Regions from separate parts of the Microbulbifer maximicatervae genome, predicted to be linked through region 2. Evidence: predicted binding sites of a transcription regulator. Region 2 holds the regulator's gene; the other holds the start of a gene.

Region 1 (5,789 bases), 1.4 Mb from region 2:
GCGGTATTGTGCAGAGATCTCATTGCTTGGGTTTCTTCTCTACGCTTAATCAGATTTGCCTCAGATTCCTTCTGCGCTTCTACAACCTGATTAAGGATCATCTTCATATCACCGGGCAAAATAATATCCTTGACTCCCACACTGGTAAGCTCGATACCATATTTCGCCAGCTTGTCGCGGATGCCGGTCGCAATCACAATATTCAACCTGTCCTTATCAGCCAGAAGGCTATCCAGGGTTTGAGTACCCACGGCCTCGCGCAAGTGCAGCTGCAATTCGCGATAAATAAAACCTGTACTATCGCTGAGCTTTAGCGCTACTTTTTTTGCATCGGCAATTTTGTAAGCGCCAGTCAAGTTGATACGCAGGCTGACCCGATCCTTGGTCAGAATTTCCTGGCCGCTAACTTCGATGGTTTTCAACCGCAAGTCCAGTACCTTGACCTCGATAGAGCGGTTGTATTTCCAGTAGCCATAACAGCCGGGCTGTAACACCTTTTCTAACTTACCGTTGACCATTAACAGGCCCACGTGCTCATCGGGAATCTCGTTGTAGTTTACCGCCTGAAGGGCGGTGCGCATTTGTCCAGCACGTACACCTCGCCCCAGTAAGCCCAGGACTTTTTTATCGATGGCGTATTCCTCAGAGATGTCCACGATTTCCACCCGCACGGATTCACCGCCCTTCCACACAGCGCGAAAAGTACCCGGTGGCAAAATATCGACCAAGTGATTATCCCGGTAAAACAATCCCACCTGATGGTCTGACAATTCATAGGATTGCAGGTATTCACCAAGGATCTCACCATAGGTGTTTAACAAAAATTTGGCTTTGATTTCACCGAATACCACATCGGTAATATCGTAAGTTTCTGCCCGTACATCACCGGACAATAGGGATATACGATGGCTGCCAGGTGGCAGCACCCCTTCAAAACGGTTGCGGCGAAATAGCAACACTCGCTCGCTATCCGCAACATCCACGTTCTTCCATATTTTGAACAGAGATATCATGGTTCTTATCTTTTATTCCATTTCTATACTGCGCTACCCCATTGGGCCGCAAGGGTGGGGCCCGTCCAGCGACAGGTGGTAAACCGTTTGTGCCGAGCGGGGCCCAGCGGCAGAGGACTTACGATTTCCCCCACATGGCTCCCCCTGAGCCTGCAGCCAAAATCCTTGGCCAGGAGACACAATCATAAATCTTGCCGCTGGATCGCACAGGGCAGACCCACGATTAACGACACAGTTGCCAGAATGCCTCCGCAGTAAATCGCTAAATCTTATTTACCGTATCGAGAGGCTATCGGACCCCAGGTAGATTTTTAATGGGGAGTCGAACCCCAGGCTCTCGCCTCTTTCCAGGTCGTTTGGATAACGATGGGACTTTGGCAGGAATCGAACCTGCTACCAATCGATAAGTTATCGACTGCTCTACCAAATGAGCTACAAAGTAGGCGTTTGAACTTCTATCCCGTGGGTACACCTGCCGCCATAGGCGGTGGTGCCGGGCCGGGATTCAGAACCGGCTCCGCTGACGGACTAAAGGCCTCAAACTCGGTTGCGGCAACCCGGCAAATTCGCCCGGCAACCTGCATGCTTTGGCAATTGCCTTAGTTCGGCCGATCCCTGGCCTAAAACGCGTCAGCCTTTGACGCAAACCACTTGCTTGAGGGTGTAGACGATTTCCACCAGGTCTTTCTGTGCTGCCATAACCTTTTCTATAGGTTTGTAGGCCGATGGGGTTTCATCGATCACACCCTCGTCTTTTCGGCATTCCACATCGGCGGTGGCCGCGCGATGCTCTTCCAGGGAGACCAGCTTTTTGGCCTTGGTACGGGACATCACTCGTCCGGCCCCATGGCTACAGCTACAGAAGCTTTCTTCGTTACCCAGCCCCCGCACAATAAATGACTTGGCCCCCATACTACCGGGAATAATACCCATTTCGCCGGCACGCGCTCTTACAGCGCCTTTCCGGGTCACCAACACATCTTTGCCATAATGATGCTCACGGGAAACGTAATTGTGGTGACAATTCACCGCTTCCATCCGTGCCTCAAAATCCATCCCCAGGGCCTGCTTCACCGCGCTAATAGTTCGCACCATCATTACTTCGCGATTGATACGGGCAAACTCCTGCGCCCACTCCACCGCCTGCACATAGTCATCAAAGTGCTCTGTACCTTCCGGGAAATAGGCCAGGTCACTGTCCGGTAAGTGGATATGCCAGCGCTCCATATCCCGCTTGGCTTTCTCAATAAAGTAAGTACCTATTCGATTTCCCACTCCCCGAGAGCCACTATGCAACATCAACCACACGCTACCCTGTTCATCCAGGCACATCTCGATAAAGTGATTGCCTGTGCCAAGTGTTCCCAAATGATTGATATTATTAGTATTTTTTAATACTGGATGCCTCTCTTTGAGCAGTTCAAACTGGGCGGCTAGAGGCACCCAACCAGCAAGTGCATCGTCCGGTGGGTTCTCCCAGGCCCCCTTATCCCGCCCTCTCCCCCGGTGTCGTCCAGTACGGCCGTGGGGCACAGCGCATTCGATGGCGCTGCGCACTCCAGCCAGGTTGTCTGGCAGTTGCGCCGCCGTCAGGCTGGTGCGAACCGCCATCATGCCGCAGCCAATATCCACCCCTACGGCAGCGGGAATTACTGCCCCCAGAGTTGGGACCACGCTGCCAATGGTGGCGCCTTTGCCCAGATGTACATCAGGCATCGCCGCCACCCATTTATGGACGAATGGCATCTGCGAGATATTTTTGAGCTGCGCTTTGGCTTCATCTTCAAAAGGCACACCCAGGGTCCAAGACTTAATCGGTACCCCACCTGCCTGCATTACTTCATATGGCATTGGTTTCATCTTCCACTCCTTTTGAAACCGCGCTTGGTATTCATGTGTTTCATTTAGTTATTGATATAGCGAATTGGGTGCCAACTTTTGTAGACAGCTGAAAAATACTTGTAACCCATTGTTTTTTAACGATTTATTTTTTATCTCAGGATTTTTTAGTAGATTTCTTGAGACAGGGGATTCATAAATATCTATCTTTTTTGATAGTTAAATCATATTTTAGATAGCATGAAGACAATCGCTATCAGTATTCTCGGTACCAGTAAGGACCGGCGCGGCAAAGGCGACAAGCGCTGGGATAAGTGGCGCCCAAACATTTCCATGTGCCAGCACGATGACCTATTGATCGATAGGCTGGAGCTCCTTTTCGACAACCACTCAAAAAACCTGGCTGATCAGGTCACAGAAGATATTGCGCGGGTCTCTCCAGAGACCGAAGTGGTCCACCACCGGGTGAACTTCAATGACCCTTGGGATTTCGAGAGCGTGTATAGCAATCTGCTGGATTTCGCCCGCGCCTATAGCTTCAAGCCGGATGACGAGCAGTACCTGGTGCATATCACCACCGGTACCCATGTAGCTCAGATCTGCTTGTACCTGTTAACAGAGGCGGGGTATTTCCCCGGGCGTCTGCTGCAAACTTCCCCGGCGCGAAAGAACAGTAGCTTGCCGGGCGAATACCAAATCATCGATTTGGACCTGTCCAAATACGACCAGATTGCCTCGCGCTTCCAGAGGGAACACCAGGAGGGCACCACCTATCTGAAGGGGGGAATCGAGACCAACAATCTCGCTTTTAACCAGATGATCGAGCAGCTGGAGCAGGTATCGATTCGCTCCGACGCCCCCATACTAATTACCGGTCCCACAGGGGCAGGTAAATCCCAGCTGGCCCAGCGTGTCTTTGAACTACGCAAGCAGCGGGGCAAGCTGGAGGGTGGCCTGGTAGCCGTTAACTGCGCCACCCTGCGCGGCGAAAATGCCATGTCCGCCCTGTTCGGCCATCGTAAAGGCGCCTATACCGGTGCCACCACCCACCGTCCAGGCTTGCTAATGGAAGCAGATAAGGGCCTGCTGTTTCTCGATGAAATCGGTGAGTTGGGACTGGACGAGCAGGCCATGTTATTGCGTGCGATTGAGCATAAACGCTTTATGCCTTTCGGTTCTGATAAGGAAGTAAGCAGTCACTTCCAGCTGATCGCCGGTACCAACCGGGATCTGGTACAGCTCTGCCAAGAAAGTAAATTTCGTGCGGACCTGCTCGCCCGTATCGATCTATGGACCTACCGACTGCCCTCTCTACGAGAGCGCATTGAAGACCTGGAACCCAATATAGATTTTGAGTTAGAGGCTTTCTCCAGGAAATCCGGGCATCTTGTCAGCTTTAATAGAGCAGCACGGGAAAAGTACCTGAGTTTTGGGCGCTCCCGCGAGGCCAGCTGGTCTGCGAACTTTCGCGATCTTAACGCCAGTATCTTGCGTATGGGTACCCTCGCCGACGGTGGGCGTATCACGACTCAAGTGGTGGAAGAGGAACTCCATAGGCTGCGAATTAAATGGCAAAATCCACTAACAGATTCATCACTACCTCTTGCCCACATTGAAGCACTGTTGGGCCCTGATCAGATCGAACAGATGGATTACTACGAGCAAATCAAACTTGCTGGGCTAATTCAAGTTTGTGAAGAATCCAACTCGATGGCCGAGGCCGGACGCAAATTATTTCAAGTGAGCCGCACCTCAAAAAAATCCAACAACGACTCACACCGGGTACGCCAACTTTTAGATAAATACGGTCTTAAATTCGACCAGCTGAATAAAACATAGAGGCCACTTAGCATCATTTTTTGTTAGTCTGATTCCAAAAGCCGGATGCTGGATCATGGAATGAAATACACCTATTTAACCCCGTTTATTTTCTTACTCAGCGCCTGTGAGCCAACCCAGTTCGCAGGTGGTACCGCCTTGCCAGATGGCTCTGTTTACAGAGGCGAGATGCTTAACGGTCTGTTTCATGGACGGGGTCAGCTCGAATGGCCCAACGGAAGCCATTATCGTGGCGACTTTCAAGAAGGTCGCATGACAGGTGAAGGTGAGTTAACTGGAAGTGATGGCTGTAGCTATAAAGGGGAATTCCTCAATGGAGAACCCCACGGCAAAGGTCGCTATAACTGCGATGAAAATGAATGGGCGGGAGAATTCCATGAAGGGGAGCTGCAAAACGGTACTTTAAATTGGGATGAAGATGGGAGCTATCATGGTGAGTTTTTAGACTTTGATCCCCACGGCGAAGGCAAACTCACTGCGGAAGATGGCAGCCTTTATTTGGGCACCTTTGAACACGGATATTTAATACAGGGCAGCTACTCAGATAGCGATGGCTATCGCTATACCGGCAGCTTCGAGTACGGCTCCTATTCCGGCGAAGGTGAACTCACCCAGCCTGACGGTACGATTATCCGTGCCACTTTTCGCTATGGAGAAGCAGAAGGCGAAGGTGTACGAATAAGTACGGATGCAGAAGGAAACACTGTCGAGGAGTCTGCCTATTTTTCCGGTGGTACCTATTACCCCAGCGAAGACGCCTGGCGCGCACAGACGAATATTCCCGGTGCCCAAGCAGAAATCCGTCTCTATAGCGAAAGTGAGCGCTTACATGACGCTATAAAAGCCCTCCCCTCGCAGAGGCCCGGCGTGCGCGATATTTATACCCTACTGATAGGTGGTGATGGCACCTCTCCAGTATTCGCAAGGGAGCTGGACTGGGTGGCAGAGCGCCTCGACGAAGCCTTTAGCATTGACCAACGTATGCTGCGCCTCAGTAACGGCGGCGGATACGGTTTCCCCCTAGCTACCCGCACCAGTATCCAGGAAAGCCTCAATGCTATTGATCAGTTAATGGACCCCAAAGAAGATTTACTTCTT
Region 2 (5,789 bases):
TGTTCACCCCGGCGAGGCGAGTCACGGCGATCTCGGTATGATCACACGAGATGACGTTGTTATAGCCATATCAAACTCTGGCTCCTCCGCTGAAGTCCTCACATTACTGCCGCTATTAAAACGCTTAGGTATTCCACTTATTAGCATGGCTGGCAAAACCGACTCTCCCCTCGCTCAGGCCGCAGAAGTTAATTTAGATATTTCTGTAGAAACAGAAGCTTGCCCCCTCAACCTTGCACCTACCTCTTCAACAACTGTCACTCTCGTGATGGGAGACGCCCTTGCGGTCGCTTTACTCGAGGCTCGCGGCTTTACCGCCGAAGACTTTGCCTTCTCTCACCCCGGTGGCGCACTCGGGCGCAGGCTTTTATTGAAAACAGAAGATGTAATGCATGTCGGTAACGAACTTCCGCAAGTAACGCCGGAGACATTACTTTCAAAAGCCCTACTTGAAATGACCAGCAAAGGCTTTGGTATAACCACCGTAGTGAACGATGAGGGAGAGCTGCTAGGAGTGTTCACCGATGGAGATTTGCGCAGGGTAATCGATCAAAAGATTGAGCTAGACAAAGCAATTATGGAAGAAGTTATGAGCCGCCGCCCCAAAACGGTCTCTACCGACACACTGGCAGCCGAGGCTCTACGAATTATGGAGGACTACAAGATTACCGCTCTAGTAGTAGAAGATGAAACGCATCACCCCCTTGGCGTACTTCACATGCACGACATTCTACGTGCCGGTGTTATCTGAAAAGTAAAATGAAGCGCACGGAATAAATCGTGCAACTTCAAATGAAAGACTTGTATTGGCACACGACAGTAAGTTTATAGGAATAACCCTAGTGATCCATGAACAACTACTAAACGACTCCCTTAGAAATGTACGCTGGCTTGTATTAGACGTAGATGGCGTCCTGACAGACGGCAAGCTTTATTTTGACAATAGCGGCAACGAACTCAAAACCTTTCACACCCTGGATGGGCATGGCATTAAAATGCTGCAAAACTCTGGTGTACGTGTAGCAATCATTACCGGCCGGCGCAGTAATGTTGTAGAGCGCCGAGCGCACGACCTGGGTATCAATAAATTGATTCAGGGCCGGGAGGACAAGTTTGCCGCACTACAGGAGTTACTTTCTGAAGAGTCATGCCGCCTGGAAGATATCGCCTATGTCGGGGATGATTATCCCGATCTACTGGTAATGACCAAGGTCGGATGCCCCATCGCACCACCTAATGCAGCCCCCCCCGTACGGGAGCGAGCCCTGTGGATCACAGAGGCCCGTGGCGGCGAGGGCGCTGTACGCGAAGTCTGCGACCGCATTATGATTGCACAAGGGACCTTTGACGCGGCGCTCGCCCCCTATATCGGAGAAAAATGATGCGCTCGTGGTTGCCTCTCATACTGGTCATTCTGCTTATAAGTGCCGGGCTCTGGTTTTCCGAGAGTCCGCCAGAACAGTTCTTAGGCAAAAGGCCCACTCCTCAGCAACAAAATCGGGCTGCGGACCTTGTTATCAAAGGGGCTGAAACTCGCCATTTTGACCAGGCAGGCAACCTAGCTTATCGAGTGGATGCAGAGCAAATCACCTATTTTCAATTTAAACGTCGGGATCGAGCCAACCTTAAAGAGCCGCGCATGCTGTTCTATACGGACGACCAGCCCAAGTGGGCAACTCGGTCCAAAAGGGGTGTGGCCTTCAATCGAGGAGAACGTATCGTACTTAGTGGCGACGTTCAAATTGATGAACTCCCTGGCCCGAATGGCATCCAATTGGAGACACAGCGAATCACAATCTTCCCTGACAGGGAATTCGCCGAGACCGACAAAGTTGTTACTATTAGCTCCGGCCCCAACCGCACTGAAGGAACGGGGATGCGCGCTTACCTGAAAGAAAACCGGATGGAAATTCTATCCGACGTGAAGAGCAGCTATGACACCCAATAACCGCTATCCCTCTATGCTTAAGACCTTCACTGCGATTACGCTGGCAGCTATTACCACCGTAGCACAGGCTTTACCTGACGATAGAACCCAAAGAATCTCTGTGGGCTCGGAATCTATGTCAGCCGACCGCGCCAATAATTTAGTGGTTTATAGTGACAATGTGGTCATCACGCAGGGCTCCCTCCAAATCAGGGCAGATCGCGTGGAAGTCTACTTTACCGCAAGCGATGAAATCAGCCGAGTCATTGCTGTGGGCCGCCCCGCGCACTTCCAACAAAAGATATTGGAGAGCGAAGAGCCTGTTAAAGCCCGTGCTGAGCGCATCGAGTATGTCATCAGCTCTGAAGAACTGCAGCTCACCGGGCAAGCTTATATCGATCGCGATGGCAACACCCTAACTGCGGAGAAAATCGACTACGATCTCGCAACTGAGCAAATGAGCGCTCGCAGCCAGCCTGGCCAAGGCAGAGTTGAGATGATCTGGAAACCTGAGAGCACCGAAGCCAGCGAGCCTGCTGAAGCTAATACCGACACAGACCAGTAGTTCATCCAAATTTCAATGCCTGTAAAACAGCGCTATTTACAATGATGTAATCCGCTGCCCCTCTCGGCCGCGGTTAGATTTCAGGACTCATTATGCCAACGCTACAAGCGTTACACCTCGCCAAACAATATAAGAAAAGAAAAGTTGTCCAAGATGTATCTGTCAGCGTGTCAAGCGGACAGGTCGTTGGCTTACTTGGCCCCAACGGAGCTGGGAAAACCACCTGCTTCTATATGATCGCTGGGCTGGTGCAGGCCGATGCCGGGCAAGTCCTGATCGATAACGAAGATATTACCCGCCTATCAATGCACGGGCGCGCCCGCAAAGGGATCGGTTACCTACCTCAGGAAGCCTCTGTTTTTCGACGCCTGTCTGTACGCGACAATATTCTCGCAATCCTCGAAACCCGAAAAGGGCTCAATCGTGCAGAGCGCGAAGAGCAAGCCCAGGAGTTGCTCGAAGAGTTCAACATCACACACATTAAAAACAGCCTAGGAATGGCCCTATCCGGCGGAGAGCGGCGCAGGGTGGAGATTGCACGAGCCCTGGCTACAGACCCAAGCTTTGTCTTGCTCGATGAACCCTTTGCTGGTGTAGACCCTATTTCAGTGAACGATATCAAACACATTATTCGCCACTTGCGGGACAGGGATATCGGCGTCTTGATCACAGATCACAACGTAAGGGAAACCCTGGATATCTGTGAAACTGCTTATATCGTTAGCGAGGGACATATTATTGCCTCAGGCACGCCCGATGATGTCCTCGCTAACCAGCAAGTGCGCGAAGTCTATTTGGGACACGAGTTCACCATTTAATGGCAAATGATGACAGGCGTAACTAAATAGGTAAAATTTCGAAAAACATATCATACTTCACATAGAAATCGACCTCCTGGCAGGCAATAGTCGGCATGCTTATTGCTTGTAATAGTTTGAGGGCCAAGGTAGTCTGCGCCATCTCGGGTTAATTTTGACGAACCCTTTGTCGCACTGGCCTGCAACTTTAAATTATGAAGCAGTCTCTCCAGCTCAAGCTCGGCGCACAGCTAACCATGACCCCCCAGTTGCAGCAGGCAATACGCCTCCTGCAGCTCTCCACACTAGATTTACAGCAAGAAGTCCAGGCAGCCCTCGACAGCAACCCAATGCTGGAAGCTGAGGGTGAAGACCTGGCTCAACAAGCAACAGCCAATAACGAGAGCAACGCACAACAAGAGCCTCCAGCCGCTGTAGGAGAGGATTTAAACCACGCAGCCGCTGAGGAAAAAGAGCTTGGTGATTCCGACTGGAACCAGGATATTCCAACAGAGCTGCCCGTTGATTCTCACTGGGACGACATTTACAGCAGCTACAGTGGCCCCACCGAGGGCGACGACCCCAATTTTGAGCGCAACTCTTCCACCGACACACTTCAAGACCACTTGCGCTGGCAATTAAACCTGACAGCACTTTCCAGTCACGATAAATGGATCGGCGAGCACCTTATTGACGCCATCAACCCAAACGGTCTTCTCAATACCACCGTTGATGACGTAGCCACCTCCCTTCAGCTCGAAGAAGATGAAGTAGTTGCAGTCCTTAAAGCTGTACAACAATTCGAACCAGCTGGCTGTGGGGCCAGAAACCTCCAAGAATGCCTTCTACTCCAGCTCAAGCAGCTACCAGCGGAAACTCCGTGGCTAAACGAAGCGCAGACCATTATTGAGCGCCACTTGGAATTACTTGGAAAAAGGGATTTCAGGCAACTCACCCGACGCACACGCCTCAACGAAGCCCAGCTCGGCGAAGTGATCCGCCTTATCCAGACACTAACCCCCAACCCAGGTGAGGAGTTCAGCGGGGAACAGCCCGCTTATGTCATTCCCGACATTATTGTGTCCCGCAAGGATCACCGCTGGCTGGTCGAACTCAATCCAGAAATCACTCCCAAGATCCGGATTAATGGCCACTACGCCTCCTTGGTAAAACGGGCGGACAACTCCCGGGAAAACAATTTCATGCGGGATCACTTGCAGGAGGCCCGCTGGTTCTTGAAGAGCCTGCAGAGCCGCCACGACACCCTGCTAAAGGTCGCTACGTCCATTGTGGATAAGCAGCAAGGCTTTTTTGAGGAAGGCCCAGAGGCAATGCGACCAATGGTTCTGGCAGATATTGCTGAAACCATTGGCATGCATGAATCCACCATATCCCGAGTGACCACTCAAAAATATATGCTGACTCCACGGGGAGTTTTCGAACTCAAATATTTCTTCTCAAGCCACGTCAGTACAGATTCCGGTGAGGATGCGTCATCCACCGCCATTCGAGCCCTGATTCGCAAGCTGATTGACACAGAAGTACCTCGAAAGCCGCTATCAGATAACAAGATCACTCAGGAGCTGGACAAGCAAGGCATCAAGGTTGCGCGCCGAACGGTAGCGAAATACCGCGAATCTATGGGTATCCCCTCCTCAAGTGAGAGAAAGAGGCTCATTTAAGTTACAACCCAAACACAGCCAATTAATCTGACCCCTAACCCACCTTCAGTCATACGCTACTGGCACCTTCCGCCCCCAACCTGCAACCAAAATCCAAAATTTGAGTGTATCCTTCCATTCTGGCCCACTTCCTAGTAGGGTTGCGACCCGATAGGGGGTGAGCGCCGGCTTGTGATGCACCTTTAAGGAGAAATCCATGCAGATCAATATTAGTGGCCACCACGTCGACGTTACCTCACCTATGCGCAGCTACTGCGAAAGCAAAATGGAGAAGCTGTCCAGACATTACGACAACATCACCAACGCGCAAGTAATTTTATCCGTCGAGAAACTGATCCAAAAAGCTGAGGCGACGGTACATATAAACGGTCACGACCTCTGTGCTGGATCCGAAGACAGAGATATGTACGCGGCAATTGATGCGCTCACCGATAAGCTGGACCGCCAACTGAAAAAACACAAAGAGAAGTTGCAGAACCATCGCTGAACTATGACACTGGAAGCATTACTCTCTCCCCGCCTTAGCCTTTGCCATCTGGCGGGGAGCAGCAAAAAAAAGCTACTGCTCAATATTGCCCAGGCCATCGCCGAACAATATCCCCAACACGACTCCGATACAGTTTTTAACCAACTGATCGCCCGTGAGCGCCTTGGTTCCACCGGTATCGGCGATGGTGTTGCCATTCCCCATTGCAGGCTGCCCGGCTGTGATAGCCCCATTGGGGTTCTCTGTACCACCCAGCCCGCCATTGATTTTGACTCTGTCGACCGCCAGCCTGTCGATTTGCTATTTACTCTTCTGGTCCCCGAAGATGCTG

The links. The regulator sigma-54, encoded in region 2, starts transcription at its own class of promoters, with help from an activator protein. The targets are predictions, from matches to a motif close to TGGCACANNNNTTGCNNT.
Region 1: the regulator sigma-54 is predicted to act here: its motif matches at 2,930-2,947, upstream of ACJJIS_RS21145 (RtcB family protein).

Annotation. Positions count from the first base shown of each region.
Region 1 is NZ_CP174334.1:4,840,240-4,846,028, forward strand. It holds gene ACJJIS_RS21135 (slipin family protein) at 1-1,013, opposite strand, end outside; tRNA gene ACJJIS_RS21140 (tRNA-Ser) at 1,383-1,454, opposite strand; gene ACJJIS_RS21145 (RtcB family protein) at 1,644-2,873, opposite strand; gene rtcR (RNA repair transcriptional activator RtcR) at 3,093-4,691, shown strand; gene ACJJIS_RS21155 (C13 family peptidase) at 4,752-5,789, shown strand, end outside.
Region 2 is NZ_CP174334.1:972,898-978,686, reverse strand. It holds gene ACJJIS_RS04235 (KpsF/GutQ family sugar-phosphate isomerase) at 1-751, shown strand, start outside; gene ACJJIS_RS04230 (KdsC family phosphatase) at 843-1,382, shown strand; gene lptC (LPS export ABC transporter periplasmic protein LptC) at 1,379-1,948, shown strand; gene lptA (lipopolysaccharide transport periplasmic protein LptA) at 1,935-2,492, shown strand; gene lptB (LPS export ABC transporter ATP-binding protein) at 2,585-3,310, shown strand; gene ACJJIS_RS04210 (RNA polymerase factor sigma-54) at 3,505-4,971, shown strand; gene hpf (ribosome hibernation-promoting factor, HPF/YfiA family) at 5,168-5,458, shown strand; gene ptsN (PTS IIA-like nitrogen regulatory protein PtsN) at 5,462-5,789, shown strand, end outside.